Regions from separate parts of the Thermoanaerobacter brockii subsp. finnii Ako-1 genome, predicted to be linked through region 1. Evidence: riboswitches for the same ligand, from Rfam matches in the RefSeq annotation. Region 1 holds a riboswitch; each other region holds the start of a gene.
What was found. Region 1 has a riboswitch for thiamine pyrophosphate ahead of thiT (energy-coupled thiamine transporter ThiT). Riboswitches for the same ligand answer to the same signal wherever they lie in the genome.
Positions count from the first base shown of each region.

Region 1 (7,662 bases):
AATGATATTACACAAATACAAATGCTTCTTGTAATTATGATAAGAATGGTGTTTTATGCGCCTATAATGGGTATAGGTGGTGTATTTAGAGCACTTAGCAAAAGTGTTTCAATGTCTTGGATTATAGCTTTAGCAGTAATAGTACTTTTAGGTATAATATCAGCATTGTACTCCATTGCGATGCCCAAGTTTATGCTAATGCAAAAATTGATTGATAGATTAAACTTAGTTACTCGTGAAAATTTGTCAGGAATAATGGTGGTAAGAGCTTTTAATAATCAAAAATTTGAAGAAGAGCGCTTTGACAAAGCTAATCAAGATATTACAAAAGTAGGGCTTTTTGTAAATCGTGCTATGGCATTTATATTTCCATCTATGATGCTTGTGATGAATGGAATTACTCTTTTGATAGTATGGGTAGGAGCTCACCAAATCCAAAATTCCAGCATGCAAGTTGGAGACATGATGGCATTTATGCAATACGCTATACAGATTATCTTTGCATTTTTGATGTTCTCAATGCTGTTTATAATGATACCAAGAGCATCAGTATCGGCAGAGCGTATTGCTGAGGTTTTGGCTACAGAGCCTTCTATAAAAGACCCAGAAAATCCAAAACAATTTAATGAAAATATGGCTGGAACTGTAGAATTTAGGAATGTATCTTTTAAATATCCAGGTGCTGAAGAGTACGCTTTAAAGGACATAAACTTCAAGGTTTTGCCAGGGCAGACAGTAGGCATAATAGGAAGAACAGGTTCTGGAAAGAGTACCTTAGTGAATTTGATCTTGAGATTTTACGATGTGACAGAAGGACAGGTTTTGGTTGATGGTGTAGATGTAAGAGAGGTAAGGCAGGAAGATTTACGCAGCAGAATAGGATATGTACCCCAAAAAAGTTGGCTTTTCAGTGGTACAATTAAATCAAATTTGAAATACGGAAATGACCAGGCTACGGACGAGGAAGTAAAAGAAGCAGCAGAAATTGCACAAGCAATGGAATTTATAAATGAAAAGACCAAGAAATTTGATTCAGAGATTGCACAAGGAGGAACAAACGTTTCAGGAGGGCAAAAGCAGAGGCTTTCCATTGCTCGTGCTCTTGTTAAAAAGCCTGAAATATACATTTTTGATGAAAGTTTTTCAGCTCTTGACTTCAAAACAGAGTCAGCTTTAAGGAAAGCCTTAAGAGAAAGGCTAAAATCAAGCACTGTTATAATGGTGTCGCAAAGGGTGTCAACTCTTTTACATGCAGATCAAATAATAGTACTTGAAGAAGGGAAAATTGTGGGCATAGGGAAACACAAAGAATTACTTAAAAACTGTCAAACTTACAGAGAAATAGCTTTATCACAGCTATCGGAGGAGGAATTGGCATGAGTGAAAATAGAAGAATAGACCCCAAACAGATGCCCAGACTTCGCGGGCCAGGAATGGGAGGCGGCCCCCATGGCATGGTTCGCGGTGGAGAAAAAGCGCGAGATTTTAAGGGTACAATGAAAAAATTGATAAAATATTTATCTGTTTATAAAGCTTCTATTATAAGTGTATTTGTATTAGCAGCACTTAGTGCTTCCTTCTCCATTGCGGGTCCTAAAATACTCAGTAAAGCGATAACGAAAATTTTTGAAGGCGTAATGGATAAGATAACTGGAAAAGGCAGTGGAATAGATTTTGAATATGTAGAGAAGATAATTCTAATTCTCATAGGCTTATATGGTTTAAGTGCTTTATTTGGATACCTGCAAGGATGGATAATGTCAGGTGTTTCAATGAAAGTTACCTATAGGTTTAGAAAAGAAATCTCACAAAAAATCAATCGCTTGCCTTTGAAGTATTTTGAAAGCACGAATCAAGGGGAAATATTGTCTCGTATTACAAATGACGTGGATACAATTACTCAGACTCTTAATCAAAGTTTAACTCAGATAATTACTTCTGTGACGACAGTAGTAGGCGTTTTGATTATGATGTTTACCATAAACTGGCTTATGACTTTAGTAGCACTTTTGATAATTCCTTTGTCTTCTTTGGTAATTGCCTTTATTGTCAAACATTCACAAAGGTATTTTAGAGAGCAGCAGGATTATTTAGGGCATGTAAATGGTCATGTAGAGGAAATGTATGGAGGCCATAATATAGTAAAGGCTTTTAATGGAGAGAAAAAAAGTATTGAAAAGTTTAATGTATTAAATAACTCTTTGTACGGAGCAGCTTGGAAGTCACAGTTTTTGACAGGTATTATGATGCCTCTTATGAATGTAACAGGAAACTTGGGTTATGTGGCGGTTACAGTTTTGGGTAGTTGGTTGGTAATAAAAAATGCAATAGAAGTAGGGGATATTCAGGCGTTTATACAGTATATCCGCTCTTTTACACAGCCTATTGCTCAGATCGCAAATATTTCCAATATACTACAACAAACTGCTGCTTGCGCAGAAAGAGTATTTGAATTTTTGGAGGAGGAAGAAGAAGTTCCAGATAATTCACAGCCTGTAAAAATTGAAGATATAAAAGGAAATGTGGAGTTTAGAAATGTTCGTTTTGGATATAGATCTGATAAAATGGTAATAAATAACTTTTCTGCTTCTATTAAGGCAGGACAAAAAGTTGCAATTGTTGGTCCTACTGGGGCAGGAAAGACTACTATAGTGAAACTTTTAATGCGCTTTTACGATGTGAATGAAGGAGCTATTTTAATTGACGGGCATGATATAAGAGATTTTACGAGGGAAGATTTGCGTTCACTTTTTGGCATGGTACTTCAAGATACATGGCTTTACAATGGTACTATTATGGACAATATAAGATATGGCCGTCTTGACGCTACTGAGGAGGAAGTTATAAAAGCTGCTAAGGCAGCTTATGTGGATCATTTTGTAAGGACATTGCCAGGGGGCTATAACATGGTATTAAATGAAGAGACCACAAATATTTCTCAAGGGCAAAAGCAGTTACTAACTATAGCAAGAGCTATTTTGAAAGATCCAAAAATTCTCATACTCGATGAGGCTACAAGCTCTGTAGATACCCTTACAGAAATACAAATACAAAAAGCGATGGATTACCTTATGAAAGGACGCACAAGCTTTATAATCGTTCATAGGCTTTCTACAATACGGGATGCTGACTTGATACTTGTCATGAACCATGGAGATATTGTAGAGCAGGGTACCCACGAAGAGCTTCTTAAAAAAGGCGGTTTTTATGCAAGCCTCTATAACAGCCAGTTTGAAAAAGAGGAAGAGATGGCAAGTTGATAGCATTTAATAATTATTATTGACATATGAAACAAAAAGTGATAAAGTAAAAGAGAAAATAAAATAGAGGTTATGTCCGCTGGGGGAGCCTTAACGGCTGAGATGGCATTGATGCCAAACCCTTGGAACCTGATGAGGGTAATGCCTCCGTAGGGAATGCGGCTCAAAAATACCGCATTTCGCGGTATTTTTTTCAGCGAACATAGCCTCCTTGAAAAATGGAGGTGTTTTTGTTTATGTCCTACCTTTTAAGTATTTTTTCTGATTTTGCTCAAATAAAACCAGTGACTTTATCGGTTATATTAGCAATTTTATTGGCAGCTTTTCTTTTATATCTGATGCGAAAAAGTGTCAAATTTGACACAAAAATGCTTGTCTACGGAGCACTTTCAATCGCTATTTCTTTCGTGCTGTCTTATATAAGATTTTATCACTGGCCTCAAGGTGGTTCTATTACACCTGCCAGCATGTTGCCGCTTTTTATCTTTGCCTATTATTATGGACCAGGTCCTGGTGTGATTGTAGGAATGGCGTATGGATTTTTACAACTTATTCAAGACCCATTTATTGTCCAATGGGTGCAAGTACTTCTCGACTATCCTTTGGCCTTCGGTGCTTTAGGACTTGCTGGCTTTTTTAGAAAAAACCTAAGTTTGGGAATTTTAGTCGGTGGATTTGGACGATTTTTCTCTCACTTTTTATCGGGAGTGTTCTTTTTTGCAAGCTATGCACCAGAAGGAATGAGCCCTATAGTTTATTCACTTTTAGTCAATGGAAGCATAATAGGTGTAGAAGTGGCAATATGTTTTGCGGTTTCACTAATTCCTCAAGTTAGAAATGCTATTGAAGAAATTAAAAAGAAAGCAATTGCTTAAAGGGGTATTTCCCCTTTTTATTTTTTGCAGTGGATAGCTGAAATAATGGTATAATATATGGTATAATATTATGTAAGAAAAAATTTAACGCAGAATTAACATTGATACCTGACAAACCTGAGGATATGAAAGAAAGAAGGGAATAATTGATTTATAAAAATTCTGCTGATAGAGTGTGTGAAATTGTGCTGAAAAATTTCGATAAAAGCATTAGTGAAATGAGATTGTAGGGAGGGGATTTTGCTGATGCAAATAAAAAGAGTGCTTCTTGACAAAGACAAAAACATTTTTTTCTATATAAACGAAAGAATAAAATGTAATATATTGGACAAAATAATGCCTAAAATAACTCATATAGGCGGTCCTTTTTTTACAATATTTTCTTGCTTGTTTTTAATTTTTTTTGGAAAAAACGATGTAAAAGCCTCTGCTGTAGAAGCTTTAACTGCACTTGTAAGCAGCCATTTGTTTGTTCAACTTTTAAAAAGAAAATATACAAGACCAAGGCCTTATATGGTATTAGCTAATACAAACACTTTTAAACATCTTTTAAAGGATTATTCTTTTCCTTCTGGTCATGCTACTGCCAGTTTTTCACTTGCTATGACTTTTTCAATATTTTTTCCAAGCCTTGCAGTATTCTTTATTTCACTGGCGGTACTTGTGGGACTTTCGAGGATATATATGGGACTGCATTATCCTTCAGATGTATTAATGGGCTCAACGATAGGTATTACTTTTTCTTATCTAACCCATTTTATAGGTACAAAGTTGTTTTTGTAAAAAATTTTTCAAAATAGATTGACAAATTGTAAATAGAAGAATATAATGTAGAAGGACACAAGTTAATACAATCGTTAGGTGAGGCTCCTATACAGATACACGCTGCTGCCCGGAAACATCGAGAGATGCTAACGGGTCAACAAGTATTACCGAATTAAGGTTTTACTTAATGCAGCTGGAGGATGCTCCAAAGCTGTATAGTGCCAAAGCTCAACGAATTGAAATGTCTAAAAACCTCTTTCATTCGTTGAGAGGTTTTTTAATTTGCTAAAAAACGGAGGTGAGAAGAATGGACGGTGGAGGTAGTAGTAAAAGCTACAAAGGTATATGTAATGTGACATTAAAGAAGGATGGGCAAAGTTTGAGGCCACGTCCATTCTTCTCACAGGTGGCTTTTCTATAAATTTTGCTCTTCGTAGGATTGCCCATTTATCCCTTCTTTTGATGTCCTATTACATATACCTCCAAAACAATTCTCAGACTAACTCCATTTAATTCCATCGTCTAAATGCGAAAGTTTTTTACAAAAAAACAAATACTGTAACTGGAAGGTTGCAGTAGACACGGCAGCCTTAGTCTATTATTGTGTTTTGGAGGTGTATGGGAATGATCAAAATCGCAAAGAAAAATGGCTTCACAGATTCGATACTCACACAATTAATTGAGTTTGCTAGAAAAGATGTTGATGAAATTTTAGCACAATTAGGTACAGATAGAGAAGGACTGACTTCTGAGGAAGCGCAAGACAGGCTTGAAATGTATGGGTTAAATGAGATAGCCCATGAAAAACCGGCTCCATGGTATATTCAATTGATTAAAGCTTTTGTAAATCCCTTTATAGGTATATTGGTATTTTTAGCAATTGTATCATATATAACGGATGTACTTTTTACTGCACCTCAAGACAGAGATTGGAGCACGATAATTATTATTTCTATAATGGTAACGGTTAGTGGACTACTTCGTTTTGTTCAAGAGTACCGTTCTAATGTGGAAGCTGAAAAACTAAAAGCTCTTGTCTATACAACAGCTGCAGTTATTCGCAAAGATACAGGTGAAAAAGAGATAAAAATAGAGGAAATAGTGCCGGGTGACATAATACATTTGGCAGCAGGTGACATGGTACCTGCGGATGTTAGGGTTATTACTTCTAAAGACTTGTTTATAAACCAAGCAACTTTGACGGGAGAATCCGAACCTGTGGAGAAATATCCAGATTTAAAAGAAGAAAAAAGAAAAGCTAAGGATTTAAACCTTTCAGATTTAGAAAATATATGTTTTATGGGTACTAATGTAGTAAGTGGTTCTGCAATTGCTGTAGTTCTTTCAACAGGTGACCGTACTTATTTTGGTTCAATGGCAAAATCCCTTGTAGGGCATAGAGTGATGACAAGTTTTGAAAGAGGAATTAACAATGTAAGTAAAGTGCTCATCAAGTTTATGACAGTGATGTTTCCAATTGTTTTTGTTATAAATGGTCTTACAAAGGGTAATTGGTTGGATGCATTGCTTTTTGCCTTAGCTGTAGCTGTTGGACTTACTCCCGAAATGCTTCCAATGATAGTCACTACCAACCTTGCTAAAGGTGCTGTGACAATGGCAAAGCGCAAAACAATTGTCAAAAGATTAGATGCTATACAAAATTTTGGAGCAATGGATGTACTTTGTACTGATAAAACTGGTACTTTGACGTTAAATAAAATAGTTGTAGAAAAACATCTTGACATACATGGGAATGAAGATGACAGAGTTTTAAGGCATGCGTATCTGAACAGTTTTTATCAAACGGGCTTAAGAAACTTAATGGATGTAGCCATTTTAGAGTATGGAGCTGAAAAGGGTTTTAATGGATTGGAGAAAATATATAAAAAAGTTGATGAGATACCCTTTGATTTTGTAAGGCGCAGAATGTCCGTAGTTTTAGAGAGCGAGGGTGGAAAAAGGCAGCTGGTGACTAAAGGTGCCGTTGAAGAGGTTCTTTCTATCTGTGAATATGCTGAGTACAAAGGCGAAGTAGTTCCTTTGACAGATGAAATACGCCAAGAAGTAAGAGAAATGGTAAAAAGACTAAATGAAGATGGAATGAGGGTGCTTGCCGTAGCTCAAAAAAATGATGTTCCACCAGAGGGAGTTTTCAGTGTAGCAGATGAAAGTAAGATGGTTCTCATGGGTTATATAGGTTTTCTCGATCCGCCAAAAGAATCTGCACCTTATGCGATAAAAGCATTGAAAGAGCATGGCGTAGATGTAAAAATTCTCACTGGTGACAATGAAATAGTGACAAAGAAGATCTGTAAAGAAGTGGGGATTAATGTAGAGAATGTTTTGTTGGGAAATGAAATAGAGAATATGACAGATGAAGAATTAGCAGAAGTAGCGGAAAAAACGACAATTTTTGCAAAACTTTCTCCTATGCAAAAATCGAAAATAATAAAGACTTTACAAAATAAAGGCCACATTGTTGGATATATGGGAGATGGAATTAATGATGCTCCTGCCTTAAGAGAAGCAGACGTTGGAATTTCAGTTGACTCTGCAGTAGATATCGCTAAAGAATCTGCGGATATAATACTTTTGGAAAAAAGTCTTACAGTATTAGAAGAAGGAGTTGTGGAAGGGCGCAGAATTTTTGGTAATATCATGAAATACATTGCAATTACATCGAGCTCTAATTTTGGTAATGTATTTTCAGTTTTAGTAGCAAGTGCATTTTTACCTTTTTTGCCAATGCATCCATTGCAACT
Region 1 covers NC_014964.1:231,482-239,143, forward strand. Annotated here, with positions in the region: gene THEBR_RS01070 (ABC transporter ATP-binding protein) at 1-1,380, shown strand, start outside; gene THEBR_RS01075 (ABC transporter ATP-binding protein) at 1,377-3,260, shown strand; TPP riboswitch at 3,332-3,434, shown strand; gene thiT (energy-coupled thiamine transporter ThiT) at 3,497-4,135, shown strand; gene THEBR_RS01085 (phosphatase PAP2 family protein) at 4,382-4,918, shown strand; M-box (ykoK) riboswitch at 4,982-5,144, shown strand; gene mgtA (magnesium-translocating P-type ATPase) at 5,525-7,662, shown strand, end outside.

Region 2 (7,662 bases), 280 kb from region 1:
CACCTATTCTATACATAACTCGATTATCCACATTCAAGAGACTGGCGGTTTTAACTGCAGACCCTACTGCTATTCCTAAGTCGATGAGCCTCCATGCACATATGGGACCTGCAAATTCTGTACCTTCTCTAAAATCCCTTAGACTAGTGCAAAGATTATAACCGCAAGCGCCGCAATTTAGTCCAACTTTTTCTGGTTTATTTAATGAAATTAAAAGTACTGCACTGGAGTTAGCGACGTTTTTTGCATCCCTGTCAAAATTTTTCTTTCCGGATTCTTCTCCATATTTCATCATATCCTCTTTTAATCTTATAAGGTCTTCACCTGTGATAACTTTTGTCTCTATAAAGTCTTTTCCAGTTGCTTTAGGCGCTGTTCTCGCTGATAATGCCATCAAATGAGCAGCTAATTCAATTACATCCATAATGTTTCCCTCCGTATTTTTAAGATGAATGCGTTATTTATTATAATTTTCCTATATTTTTTTACTTTTTGCAAGAAGGGTTGATAAAATTTTATCGAAAATTATTATTATATTTCTTTTTGTGATATAATATATCTGAATTACTTTACAATTTATAATAGAATATCACAATGGGGGTATATTATGTATACTAAAAGCAATTGTCTTATAGCACAATCGGGTGGTCCTACAGCTGTTATTAACTCCAGTCTGTATGGAGCTATAATGGAAGCTTCACGCTCAGAGAAAATTGATAAAGTTTATGGTGGGATAAACGGCATAGAAGGTATAATAAAAGGCAATATTATTGACATATTTGATATTCCCTATGAAAGAATAAAACAAATGAGATTTAGCCCTGCGGCTGCATTAGGGTCGTGCCGATATAGGCTAAAAGACTATTTAGAGGATGAAGAGGAATACAAAAAGTTAATAGAAATTTTTAAGAAATACAACATTAAATATTTTTTCTACATAGGTGGCAATGATTCTATGGATGCCGTTGACAAAATCAGTAAATATGCAAGAGAAATAGGTTTTGAAATAAATGTAATTGGAATTCCTAAGACTATTGATAACGATTTGATGTTTACAGATCATTCTCCTGGTTTTGGAAGTGCGGCAAAATATATAGCCACAACTACTTTAGAACTTGCTTTAGATGCGGAAGTGTATGAGACTAAAACAATTAACGTACTCGAAGTGATGGGCAGAAATGCAGGTTGGCTTACCGCTTCTTCTGCTTTGGTTAAAGAAAGATTGCCCCATTTGAAACAACTTATTTATCTTCCTGAGATACCTTTTAATGAGGAAAGATTTTTAGAGGATGTAAATAAAGCTTATAAGGAATATGGCAATGTCTTTATAACTGTATCAGAAGGACTTATGGATGAAAAAGGGAATTACATTGGAAGAAAAGAAAATGCTTATCATAAAGATGCTTTTGGTCATCCTCAACTGGGAGGAGTAGGAGACTATATAGAAAAGCTTGTAAAAGAGAAAATATATAAACGTGTCAAAATGACCAGACTTGGTGTAACGCAAAGATGTGCAATGCACTTGGCATCTAAAGTGGATTTTGAAGAAGCTGAGATGTTGGGGAAGGAAGCAGTAAAGTATGCGTTATTTGGTGAAACCGGGAAAATGATAAGTCTTGTAAGAGAAAGAAATTACCCATACACTGTTAAAACGGATATTGTAGATGTTGATAAAGTGTGTAACAAGGAGAAAAAAATGCCTTTAAATTGGATAAATGAAGAAGGTAATTATGTTACTGAAGAATTTTTTGATTATGCAAGACCACTTATACAAGGAGAAGTGAAGGTCCCTATGGCAGAAGGGTTACCTTATTATATAAACTTAAAATATGCGATAAAAAAGCAGGAATAAAATCCTGCTTTTTTAAAATTCTTCCATTAGAACATTGCTATATTGTTTATTACTTTCTATAAACACGATAAGTATTGATAATATAGGGAATAATAGATTTAAATAAGCATAGGGAAGGTAATCAATGACTTTTACTCCTAAAACTGCAGAAAGAAACATTGCTGCTAAATTCCAGGGTATTATGCCGGCAAGTATCATGCCTGAATCTGCTATTGCTCTTACCATCATATCACTTTTTACGTTAAGATTTCTAAACACTTCTAACATTATGCGGGAAGGTAAAATTACAGAAAGGGCTTGATTGCAAGTTATTACTGCCATTAAAGTGCTTAATAACATTGTGACCAAATAGGCAATTTTAGGGTTTTTAATTTTTTGAGCTTTTTTAAAAACTGCTTTTATAATTCCTGTCCCTTCTAATATTCCAGAAAGAGCGGTAGCAAAGGTTACTACTCCTATCATTGGGAAAATTGAAACCATACCTCCTCCTGAAAAGAAAGATTTAAATTCTGGAATATTAGATACATTTCCCATCATAATGACTTTTAAAGAATCTATAAGGTTATAACCATTTAGTAAAGAGACAAAGTAGGAGAGAAGGACAGCAATTGAAAGATTTATCTTTGTAGGAATTCTAAAAAAAGCTAAGGTTATAATCATTATAGGAGCTAAAAACAAGAAGAAGTTTATTTTATAATTTTTCAAAATTATAGCTGCAAGATTGTCAAAAGTGTAGGGCGAAGAAATATTAATGTGAAGACTTAAAAGATAGTACAATAAACCAGTTAATATATAAGTAGGAATTGCAGTTTTAAAAAGAGATTTAAGTACATTGTATTGCTCAATTTCTCCCATATCCGACAGAAGAATGACATTTCCTGCAAGGGGAGAGGTCCTATCTCCTATAAAAGAACCGGATATTACTGCACCAGCAACTATTGGAAGAGGATAGCCAAAGCCATGGGCTAATCCCATTATTACTATTCCAATAGTACTGGCGGTTCCTACAGCTGTACCTAAAATCATTGAGATAATAGAGGTTGTGATAAAAGACAATAATAGAAAACCTTGTGGTTTTAAAAAGTGGGAGGCATAGTAAACAAGAGCCGGAAGCGTTCCATTCTGTTTCCACAAGGCAACTAGGGCTCCTATCAAAAGGAGTATAATCATCACATTTATACCTTTTTTAAATCCATCAATTGACATATTGACAAGTTCTTGAGGCGAAAAACCGTTTATCAAAACAATAGCAAAGGTTATTATATAGCTTATAAAAAGCGGTATATAGGGAGGTTGGTGAAAAACTAATACCATTGTCATGGTTATGGCTAAAATTAACAAAAAAGTTATAAGTGAGATTCTAAATTTGTTTTCCATTTTTCACTGCTCCTTTTAGTAATGAAGAAGTTATTTATAAGGTATTACGTGAATTTCTATATTTTTTGCTTTTTTAATTAACTTTATAACAGTAGAACCTCTAAAAAAGGTTTGCAGTCTTGACCTTTGAGAATGCCCTATTATTATTTGTGTAATGTGCATTTGCTTTGCAAATTTTAAAAGCTCATCAGACACGCTTTTTCCTGTCAATGTGTAGACTTCTGCTCCTAATTGTTTTGCTAACATAAAATGGCTTTCTAAAACTTCTTTATCTTTTTCAGTAAGTTTAGGTGCAAGAAAATGTGTACAGTTTACATACACTACTACCCAATCACATTTGAATCTTCTTGCTCTCCTTGCACCCCTTCTTATAAGCTTTTTAGATAGTGGATTTGGTGTTATACACACCATTATTTTTTCATTTGTTTCCCATGTATCAGTTATTCCATGCTCTTTCATATATTCTTCTAATTCTATATCTACTTCTTCGGCGGTAAGTCTTAGCATTAACTCTCTTAAAGCATTTAAATTTCCCTTTCTAAAAAAGTTAGATAGACACTCATCGACTTTGCTTACTGGATAAATATCTCCTCTTTTTAATCGATTAAGCAAAGCATCAGGAGTCAAATCTACAGCAACAATTTCATCTGCGTTATCGACTATGCTGTCAGGGATTGTTTCTCTTACAGCAACACCTGTGATTTGTTGAATAACGTCATTTAAACTTTCTAAATGTTGGATGTTAAGTGTTGTAATTACATTTATTCCATGGCGTAAAATTTCTTCCACATCTTCATATCTTTTTTTGTGCTTAGAGCCAGGCGCATTCGTATGTGCCAATTCATCTATCAAAACTACTTCTGGTTTACGAGCAATTATGGCGTCGGTATCCATTTCTTCTAATATCATGCCGTGGTATTCAATTTTTTTTCGCGGGATTATTTCTAAATTTCCTATTTGTGCTTCTGTCTCTTTTCTTCCATGAGTTTCCACATAACCTATTACTACATCTTGACCTCTTTTAAGACGCCTGTTGCCTTCATTGAGCATTGCATAAGTTTTTCCAACACCAGGAGCATATCCTAAGAATATTTTTAATTTTCCTCGCTGTTGCTTTTTTATAATTTCTAAAGCTTCTTCAGGAGTTAACCTCCTAAAACCTTCACTCATTAAATTTACACGCCCTCCACAGTTTGATTATATCTTTGTTTGAGCATAATGATTTCATACAACTATAATAATATGAATCTTATTAAAAATCAATAAAAAGAGAGAGCAATTGCTCCCTCACATTTTTTCAAACATATCTTTTCCTACTCCACAGTCCGGGCAGACCCAATCATCAGGCAATTCTTCAAAAGGAGTTCCTGGTTCAATTCCTTGTGATGGGTCTCCTTCTTCTGGATCATAGATGTACCCGCATACTGTGCACTGCCACTTTTCCATAAAAAATACCCCCTTGATGTTTTCCTCTATTATAGCAGAAATTAGCAAAGAAAATCAAGGGGGGAATGTAAATAAGGCAAAGGTATTAGCAAGTCATAGTTGAAGTTCCAAGGTACTCACTGACAATTTTCATAGCGCAGAATTTTCCGCACATACTGCAAGTTTTGGCTGTAGATATGTTTTTATTGACGCGATATTTAAAAGCTTTATCAGGGTCTATAGAAAGCTTTATTTGCTCATCCCAGTTTAAGGCTTTTCTAGCTCTAGCCATAGTTAAATCTTTTTCTTTAGCACCTTTTACGCCTTTTGCGATATCTGCAGCATGGGCAGCTATTTTTGCTGCAATAACGCCTTCTTTGACATCTTCTTTGTCTGGAAGTCCGAGATGTTCAGCGGGTGTAACATAGCAAAGGAAATCAGCACCAGAAGCTGCTGCAATTGCTCCTCCGATTGCTGAAGTTATGTGGTCATAACCAGGAGCTATATCAGTCACAATAGGGCCAAGCACATAAAAAGGAGCGTTGTGACAAAGTTGTTTTTGAAGTTTTACATTTGCTTCAATTTGGTCAATTGGCACATGCCCGGGTCCTTCTACCATAACTTGAACTCCTGCCTCTCGAGATTTCTTTACCAATTCGCCAAGGATTATAAGTTCTTGAATTTGTGCTGCGTCTGTAGCATCTTCAAGACAACCTGGACGCAGTCCATCTCCTAAGCTTAGAGTTATGTCATATTTTTTAGCAATATCAAGGAGTCTATCAAAATGTTTATACAAAGGATTTTCTTTGTTGTTATGGAGCATCCAAGCAATTGTAAAGGAGCCACCGCGGCTTACTATATCCATCACTCGGCCGTTGTCTTTAAGCTTTTTCAATGATTCAAATGTTAGACCACAGTGGACTGTAATAAAATCAACCCCGTCTTTTGCTTGTTCTTCTATAACTTCAAAAATAAATTCTTCAGGCATAGCTACAATGCTACCGTATTTGGATATAGATTCTACAGCTGCTTGATACATAGGGACAGTTCCTACAGGGACAGGGGAATTTTCAAGTATTTTTCTACAAGATTGGTTAATGTCGCCCCCTGTGCTTAAATCCATTACCGCATCTGCTCCAGCTTTTACAGCAACATTTAATTTTTCAATTTCTTTTTCAATTTCAGGGTATGCATCAGAGGTTCCTATATTGGCATTTACTTTTGTCGATAAACCCCTTCCTATGCCTTTGGGAATGAGGTTTTTGTGGTTGATGTTTGATGGTATTACTATTTCTCCTTTTTTAACTCCTTCTAAAATAAATTCTTCGTCTACTCCTTCATACTCTGCGACTATTTTCATCTCTTTTGTGACAATGCCTGAAAGGGCGTATTCCAATTGTGTCATAATAAAAACCTCCTTAAAAAATAAATAAACCATGGGGATTATAGCCATGGCAGATGACCACATCCCTACGCAGGTACTAACCTAACAGGTTCGATGGGTTAAAAGGCAACACCTTTTTCTCAGCCGGTTACGCCGGCACCCCATGTGGCAAATATTAAATTTTTATAATCGATAGGGTATAAATATTATACAATATTATTATACCACTAAAAAAAATCGGCGTATATTATAATTTAGAAAAAATTTAAGGTTAGTTGTATAATTAAATGCAACAGATAAAAGAATAGAAACCATAGTGAAAATCGTGTATGATATAGGTGTCAACTAAACATCATACAAGGAGGATTTTCACTATGGTTCATAATAATGATACCACAAAAAAGCGTTCTTTTAAACACTTAAGTAGCTATGAACGAGGAGAAATCTATGCATTACTCAAAGAAGGAAGAAGTATTCGGTATATTGCTAAAAAACTTAATCGATCTCCAAGCACTATAAGCCGTGAAATTAAACGTGGAACTACTACACAACTTAGAAGTGATTTATCTTCTTATACAAGCTATTTTCCTGAAACCGGTCAAGCTATCTACGAAAAAAATCGCTCAAATTGCGGAGCTAAATTTAAAGTAGCTAAAGCAGAAGATTTTTTGAAATATGCTGAAAATAAAATATTAAATGAAAAATGGTCACCAGATGCAGTTGTAGGCTATTGTAAAAAAGACCCAAGCTGGAATAATAAAACTATTGTTTGTACTAAAACACTGTACAACTATATAGATAGAGGATTATTAAAAGTTAAAAACATTGATTTACCTTTAAAACTACGTTTAAAACCAAGAAAGAAACAAAATCGTAAAAATAAACGTATTATGGGTAAAAGTATTGATTTTAGGCCTAAAGAAGTTGAAAGCCGTGAAGTTTTTGGGCATTGGGAAATAGATACGTTAATTGGCAAGAAATCTAATGACAAGGTCCTTTTAACATTAATAGAGCGTAAGACTCGCCATGAAATAATATTCTTATTAGATGCAAAAGACAATAAATCTGTTAAAGATGCATTATCAAAATTAAAAGATATGTTTGGTGACAATTTAAGCAAGGTCTTTAAAACAATAACATCTGATAATGGTACAGAGTTTAGTGATTTAGAAAGTGCTCTTTTAGAATATGGCGTAGAAGTATATTATACACATCCATATTCATCTTGGGAAAGAGCTACAAATGAACGACATAACGGTCTTATACGACGTTTCATCCCTAAAGGTAAAAGTATTAAAGATTTATCTATAGATACGATAAAGAGAGTAGAAAACTGGCTTAATAACCTTCCACGAAAATTGTTAAATTACAAAACGCCTAAGGAATACTTTTATGAAGAGCTGGCAAAAATCTGTTAAGCCCATCCATTATAAAGTTTAGAGCTCGTTCGTGATTTGTCAAGGGGCAGGCTTCGCCTGACTTTAACCCTTGACAAATCACGACCTTCGCTCAACTTGTTAACTAAGATGGGCTTAAGGTTATATATGATTTGTTCCAAATCCTATATCTACATGATTTTCATTAGGTGTTGCATTTAATATTGCAATTTATAAGAAAAAATTTA
Region 2 covers NC_014964.1:512,564-520,225, forward strand. Annotated here, with positions in the region: gene THEBR_RS02550 (ferredoxin domain-containing protein) at 1-424, opposite strand, end outside; gene THEBR_RS02555 (6-phosphofructokinase) at 608-1,852, shown strand; gene THEBR_RS02560 (Na+/H+ antiporter NhaC family protein) at 1,865-3,229, opposite strand; gene THEBR_RS02565 (universal stress protein) at 3,260-4,399, opposite strand; gene rd (rubredoxin) at 4,517-4,675, opposite strand; gene thiC (phosphomethylpyrimidine synthase ThiC) at 4,761-6,059, opposite strand; TPP riboswitch at 6,105-6,212, opposite strand; gene THEBR_RS02580 (IS30 family transposase) at 6,413-7,456, shown strand.
Region 2: linked by a shared signal. The riboswitch ahead of thiC (phosphomethylpyrimidine synthase ThiC) and the one ahead of thiT (energy-coupled thiamine transporter ThiT) in region 1 are both predicted to bind thiamine pyrophosphate.

Region 3 (7,662 bases), 900 kb from region 1:
ATTAACGTATTGCAAAATTAATAAAATATATTATAATTAAACATAACACTTGTAATTTAGGATTGATAAGCATTTTACCACAATTTGAGGACAATTTTAAACAGTAAACATTTTCGCTTGATGCAACTTTCAAAAAAAATATTGCATATAAAAATTTTTTAAGGGGGTTATAAAATGTTGAAGGAAGGTTATGTAAGAATACCTTCGGGATGTGCTATAAGTGGCATAATTGATCGCACTGGTCGTCTATTTTCGGGGCAATCTATAACAGATTCCATCGCGACAATGCATGATAGATCAAATGGTCTTGGAGGTGGTTTTGCTGCATATGGCATTTATCCTGATTTTAAAGATTATTTTGCATTTCATGTGTTTTATGATGATTTGATAGCTAAACAGGAAACAGAGAATATTTTAAAAGCAAATTATATAGTGGCTTTAGAAGAAAAAATACCAACACGAAAAACAGCGCATATTAAAAATGCACCATTAATTTACAGATATTTTGCCATACCAAAGCCAGAGAAATTGAAATTGTCAGAACTGGATGAAAATGAATTTACAATTAAATTTGTATTTAATATAAACAGTAACATACCAGGCGCATATGTTTTTTCTAGCGGGAAAAATATGGGAGTATTTAAAGCGGTAGGTTACCCAGAAGATGTTGCAAATTTTTATAAATTGGAATCTTATAAAGGATATATGTGGTTGGCCCATGGGAGATTTCCAACGAATACGCCAGGATGGTGGGGTGGTGCACATCCTTTTAATCTATTAAATATCTCTGTTGTTCACAATGGCGAGCTTTCTTCGTACGATACTAATCGTAAATATTTAGAAGAATTTGGATATATTTGCACCTTGCAAACTGATACAGAAGTTGCGGCATACATTTTCGATCTTCTATTAAGAAGACATGGTTTACCAATAGAACTTGCATGCAAAGTAGTTGCATCGCCTTTGTGGAAGCAGGTTGAAAGGATGTCACCAAAAGAAAAAATTTTATACACTAACCTGAAAATAATTTATGGGAGAGCACTCCTAAATGGTCCATTTTCAATGATAATAGCATATGAAGATGGCTTTGTGGCAATAAACGATAGGATTAAACTAAGGCCACTTACTGCTGCAAAAAAAGGCGATATGATATATGTAGCCAGCGAAGAGTCAGCAATAAGGCAAGTATGCAAAAATCCTGAAAGCGTATGGATTCCTAGAGGTGGAGAACCTGTTATAGCTGAGCTCATACGTGACAACGAAAAAGAAATGTATTCTACAAAGGAGGTTACTGCATGAGTTTAAGCTACCTTACTCCAGAATTTAAAGTACTCAGAGATTACGATAAATGCATTAACTGTAAGGTTTGTATGAGACAGTGTTCATTTGAAGTTCACAGTTATGATGAACATCTAGATAAAATGATTTCAAATGATATGAATTGCGTAAATTGTCAAAGATGTGTCGTATTGTGTCCAACACAAGCTCTTACAGTTATTAAACATCCTCAAACATTTAAAGAACATGCCAATTGGACTTACGATGCTATAAGAGATATATACAGACAGGCAGAAACAGGTGGAGTTCTTCTGTCATCCATGGGAAATGATAGGCCTTATCCTGTATATTGGGATAAAATGGTTATAAATGCAAGCCAAGTTACAAACCCCTCTATAGACCCACTAAGAGAACCTATGGAATTAAGGGTATATATAGGTAGGAAGCCTGACAAGATAGAAATAGACGAAAACCTTAATGTTAAAACAAAAATGCCTCCACAACTCAAACTTGAGACACCAATAATGTTTTCAGCAATGTCTTATGGTTCAATAAGTTATAATGCTCACGCAGCTTTGGCAAGAGCTGCTGAAGAGCTTGGGATACTATATAATACTGGTGAAGGGGGACTTCATAAGGACTTTCGCAAATATGGCAAAAATACAATTGTACAGGTCGCATCAGGTCGTTTTGGTGTTGATAGAGAATACCTCAATACTGCAGCGGCTATTGAAATAAAAATTGGTCAAGGTGCAAAGCCTGGGATAGGTGGTCATTTACCCGGTGAAAAGGTTAGTGAGGATATCTCGGCAACAAGGATGATACCACCTGGAAGTGATGCTATATCTCCTGCACCACATCATGATATTTATTCAATTGAAGACCTTGCGCAATTAATATATTCATTGAAGGAAGCTACCGATTATCAAAAACCTGTTGGTGTTAAAATTGCAGCAGTCAATAATGTGGCGGCAATAGCTTCGGGAATAGCAAGAGCTGGAGCAGATTATATAGCAATAGACGGATTTAGAGGCGGTACAGGGGCTGCTCCAAAGAGAATAAGGGATAACGTAGGAATTCCAATTGAATTTGCAATAGCTGCTGTAGATGCAAGACTCCGTTCTGAAGGTATAAGACATACAATATCTTTAGTGGCAGCGGGTAGTATTAGAAACAGTGCAGACATAGTCAAAGCAATAGCTCTTGGTGCAGATGCTGTTTACATTGCAACAGCTGCTTTGATTGCTTTGGGATGTCATATGTGCCAAAAATGCCATACTGGTAAATGCAATTGGGGAATTGCTACTCAAGATCCTAACCTTGTTAAAAGATTAAACCCAGAAATCGGATATAAACGTCTTGTTAACCTTGTTCAAGCATGGAGTCATGAAATAAAAGAGATGCTTGGTGGAATGGGTATAAATGATATTGAAAGTCTGAAAGGCAATAGGTTAATGCTTCGTGGCATAGGGATGACACAAAAGGAACTTGATATACTTGGCATTCTTGCTGCCGGCGAATAGGAGGTATATTTGTGAAAAAGGTTTATGTGAAAGAAGAAGTGTGTGTTGGATGTAGATTATGTGAAGTATACTGTATTACATCTCATTCAAAGTATAAAGATGTTTTAAAAGCATTTAAGTTGCAAACCCAGAGGCCGACACCACGAATTGTCATAGAAGAAAATAAACCCGTATCTTTTTCACTCCAGTGTCGGCATTGCAATGACGCTCCATGTGTTAAATCATGTATTACAGGAGCGATGCAAAAGGATCCGTCAACTGGTGTTGTAATTTGTGATACAGATAAATGTGTTGGATGCTGGACTTGCGTGCTTGTGTGTGAGTTTGGTGCAATTATAAGAGATGTAAATAATAAGGTTGCATCAAAATGTGACTTATGTGCTGAAGCGGGAGAGCCGGCTTGTGTCAAGAATTGTCCTAATGAGGCACTTGTCTATAGTGAAGGAGGCATTTCTGCATGAGAATAGTAATAATTGGTAATTCTGTTGCGATGGTAGGTGCAGTAGAGGCAATAAGAAAATATGATACAAGTTCTGAAATAGTTGTTATTTCGGATGAAACATATCACGTGTATTCAAGGCCCCTTATATCTTATTATCTTGGGAATTTAGTGTCTGAGAACAAAATGATATATAGAGAGAAAGATTTTTATCGCAAAAATAAAGTAGAAACTATATTTGGTATTAAAGTTGTTTCTATTGATGAAAGAAAAAAAGAAGTGTATCTTGAAAACGGGGATAGCATAAGTTTTGACAAACTTCTCATTGCAACGGGCGGGAAACCTATAATACCTCCAGTAGAAGGATTAAACAAAAAAAATGTTCATACTTTTATTAAAATGGACGATGCTAAAAAATTAAAGGAAGCTGCCAAGCCGGGTTCAAAAGCTGTAATTGTAGGTGGTGGTCTCATCGGTTTCAAAGCAGCAGAAGGTCTTCACCATTTAGGGGTAGATGTAACAATAGTTGAACTTGCCGATAGAATTTTAAGTACAATTCTTGATACAGAAGGAGCATCTTTGGTATCTCAAAGTCTTCAGAATGACGGCATAAAAATAATTACGGGAACAACAGTGGATAAAATCATAGGAGATGAATATGTTAAAGGGGTTTTGCTCAAAAATGGGCAGGAATTAGAAGCCGACAATCTTATTATCGCGATAGGCGTTGTGCCAAACGTTGATGTTGTAAAAAACACATCAATTTCTATAAACCGTGGTATTTTAGTAGATAATACTATGAAAACAAGCGTTGAAGATGTGTATGCAGCAGGAGATGTAGCCGAAGGGTATGATATGCTTGTTGAGTCAAATAGGGTTGTGCCAATATGGCCAAATGCATACATGCAAGGGGAAATTGCAGGGTACAACATGATTGGTATAAATAAAAGTTTTAAAGGGATTTTTCCTATGAACTCAATAGGTTATAAAAATACAAATATGATAACAGCTGGTATAACAAATCCACAGCAGGAGGAATTTGAGATTATCTCTAAAATTGATCATAACAGAAGGTCTTATAAAAAATTTGTGGTAAAAGAAAATAGATTAGTAGGATTTATATTAATTAATGATATTGATAGGGCTGGATTATTTACTGGATTTATAAAAAATGAAACGGATATAACTCCATTTAAGAAATATCTTTTAAATGATGATTTTGGATTTATATATTTGCCAAAAGAATTAAGAAAGGCAAAAATGCTTGACCTGGAGGTGGTACGATGAAAACCATAAATGCGTCAGGAATTTATTACAGAGACCTTAATGAAATAATTAAAGAGTTAGTTCGTTCAGGTGAAGATATAATTAATTTGAAAAATGTCAATGGTCAGCGATATATAGGAGATAATTTATCTGGGACTACAAAAATAAATATCGAAGGTACACCTGGGAATGACATGGCGGCTTTTATGGACGGCCTTACAATAGAAGTTTTTGGCAATGGACAGGATGCAATAGGAAATACAATGAACGATGGGAATATTATTATACATGGACATGCAGGTGATGTCGTTGGTTACGGAATGAGGGGTGGATCTATCTATATAAAAGATAGTGTTGGTTATAGAGTTGGCATACACATGAAAGAATACAAGGATAAAGTTCCCGTAATAGTTATTGGAGGAAGTGCAGGAGATTTCTTTGGTGAATATATGGCAGGTGGATGTATGATTGTGCTAAACTTGAAAAATGATGAAAATATAGTTGGAGAATATTGTGGTACAGGTATGCATGGAGGAGTTATATATTTGAGAGGAGATGTAGAAGACTATAAACTTGGAAAAGAAGTTATTAAAGAAAAGATAGATGACAAAGATTACGCGTTTATCCAAAAGTATGTTGAAAATTTTTGTCAATATTTTGATTATGATTTTCAAAAGATTATGAATCATTCTTTTGTCAAATTGCATCCGATAGGCAAAAGACCCTATGGAAATATGTATGCATAAAATTATTTTAATTCTTTTGCGTTTATGGTATAATTAACTTAAACAATTTAGGCAAAACTAAATATGACAAGTGCTAGGGGAGCCAAAAAGTGGCTGAGAGGGGATTCGTTCCCGACCCTTTGAACCTGTCAGGGTAATGCCTGCGTAGGGAAGCATGCTTTTTAAAACATTTGTAAAAATGCTCACCTCACAGGTGGGCTTATTTTATTATTTGGAGGTGTTTTTATGAAATTAGCCCTTACTATTGCCGGTTCTGATTCTGGGGGAGGAGCAGGTATACAGGCAGATTTAAAGACTTTTTCAGCCCATGGAGTATACGGCATGAGTGTCATTACTTCAATAACAGCGCAAAATACCATGGGGGTTTTGGGAATTGAGGATATAAGCCCCGATATGGTGTATTTGCAGATGAAGGCAATTTTTGAGGATTTATATCCAGATGCAGTGAAGATAGGTATGGTATCTAATGAAAGCATAATTAAAATGATTGCAAAAGGGTTAAAAGATTACAATGTAAAAAATATTGTGTTGGACCCTGTCATGATTTCAAAAAGTGGAAGCTATTTATTAAAGCCGGAAGCAGTGGAGGCTTTGAAAAAGGAATTGATTCCTTTAAGCCTTGTAGTTACTCCAAATCTTATGGAAGCGGGAGAATTAATTGGAAAAGAAATTAAAAATGTATCGGATATGAAGGAAGCGGCTAAAAAAATTTTAGATTATGGAGCAAAGACAGTAATTGTAAAAGGTGGACATCTTACAGGAGATGCTTTAGATGTATTTTACGATGGAAAAGAGTTTTATGAAATTACATCAGAGAGGATTGATACTAAAAACACGCATGGTACAGGCTGCACATTTTCCTCAGCTATAGCTGCCAATATTGCTTTAGGCCATGATTTAGTTGAGTCGATAAAAAGAGCGAAAGCATACATTACAGGGGCTATAAAACATTCGTTGGCCATAGGGCATGGAGTAGGTCCTACTAACCATTTTTGGAATATAGAAATAAGGAAGGTGTGAGATATGGACTTAACCCTTTATGCTATAACGGATAGGTCTTACATAAAGAATATGGATATTGCTGAAGCAGTAGAACTAGCGATAAAAGGCGGTGCAACAGTAATTCAACTGAGAGAAAAAGATATATCAAGTAGGGAATTTTATGAAATTGCTCTCAAAGTTAAAGAAGTGACAAAAAGAAATAGAATCCCTCTCATTATTAACGACAGAGTGGATATAGCTTTGGCAGTAGATGCAGATGGAGTTCACGTTGGACAGGAGGATTTGCCGGCAGATATTGTAAGAAAAATAATAGGTCGTGATAAAATAGTAGGGGTATCAGCGAGAACAGTGGAAGAAGCTTTAAAGGCACAAAGGGATGGAGCGGATTATTTAGGGGTAGGTGCGGTGTTTAAGACTCCAACAAAGCCGGAGGCAGAAGCCATTGGAATAGAAGGGTTAAAAAAAATAAAAGAGGCTGTTACTATTCCAGTCGTTGCAATAGGAGGTATAACGAAGGATAATGCTTATGAAGTCATGTTAAAGTCAGGAGCAGATGGGATATCCTCAGTTTCAGCTGTATTTTATGGGGATATAGAAAACAATACAAGAAAACTCTTGGAGGTTATAAAAAAAGCGATAAATGATAGGAGGATTTGAAATGAAAAAAGAATTGTTGAAAATTTTAAGAGAGAAAAAACCTTTAGTTCACCATATTACAAATATAGTTACTGTCAATGATTGTGCTAATATAACACTGGCTATAGGAGCATTGCCAGTCATGGCACATGCCTTGGAAGAAGTAGAAGAAATGGTAAGTGCAGCAGATGCTTTAGTTTTAAATATAGGCACTCTTACAAATGAACAAGTAGAAGCGATGATAAAGGCAGGAAAGGCTGCAAATAGACTTAAAGTACCAGTTATATTAGACCCTGTTGGAGCGGGAGCTACGAAGCTTAGGACACAAAGCTCAAAAAAGATATTAGAAGAGGTAAAAATTTCTGTGATAAAAGGGAATAGTGCTGAGATTTCAATACTTGCAGGCAAAGGTGGGAAGATACGCGGTGTAGAATCTCAAAGCGGAGCAGATGATATTTCTGAAGCTGCAAAAGATTTAGCAAACGCGTACAACGTTGTAGTAGCAGTGTCAGGTGTTACTGACATAATTACTGATGGAAAAAGAATTGCGTATGTAAAAAATGGGCATCCTATGATGGGCACTGTTACTGGCACAGGTTGTATGCTTACCTCTGTAGTAGCGAGCTTCTGCGGAGTATGTGAAGATTATTTTGCAGCTACAGTAGAAGCTTTTGTAGCTTTTGGAATAGCAGGTGAAAGAGCCGCTCAAAGCAGCAATGTCAAAGGGCCCGGCAGTTTTAAAGTGACATTTTTTGATGAGATATATAATCTC
Region 3 covers NC_014964.1:1,681,214-1,688,875, reverse strand. Annotated here, with positions in the region: gene THEBR_RS08420 (class II glutamine amidotransferase) at 175-1,299, shown strand; gene THEBR_RS08415 (glutamate synthase-related protein) at 1,296-2,801, shown strand; gene THEBR_RS08410 (4Fe-4S dicluster domain-containing protein) at 2,813-3,262, shown strand; gene THEBR_RS08405 (NAD(P)/FAD-dependent oxidoreductase) at 3,259-4,527, shown strand; gene THEBR_RS08400 (GltB/FmdC/FwdC-like GXGXG domain-containing protein) at 4,524-5,252, shown strand; TPP riboswitch at 5,318-5,420, shown strand; gene thiD (bifunctional hydroxymethylpyrimidine kinase/phosphomethylpyrimidine kinase) at 5,478-6,272, shown strand; gene thiE (thiamine phosphate synthase) at 6,276-6,911, shown strand; gene thiM (hydroxyethylthiazole kinase) at 6,913-7,662, shown strand, end outside.
Region 3: linked by a shared signal. The riboswitch ahead of thiD (bifunctional hydroxymethylpyrimidine kinase/phosphomethylpyrimidine kinase) and the one ahead of thiT (energy-coupled thiamine transporter ThiT) in region 1 are both predicted to bind thiamine pyrophosphate.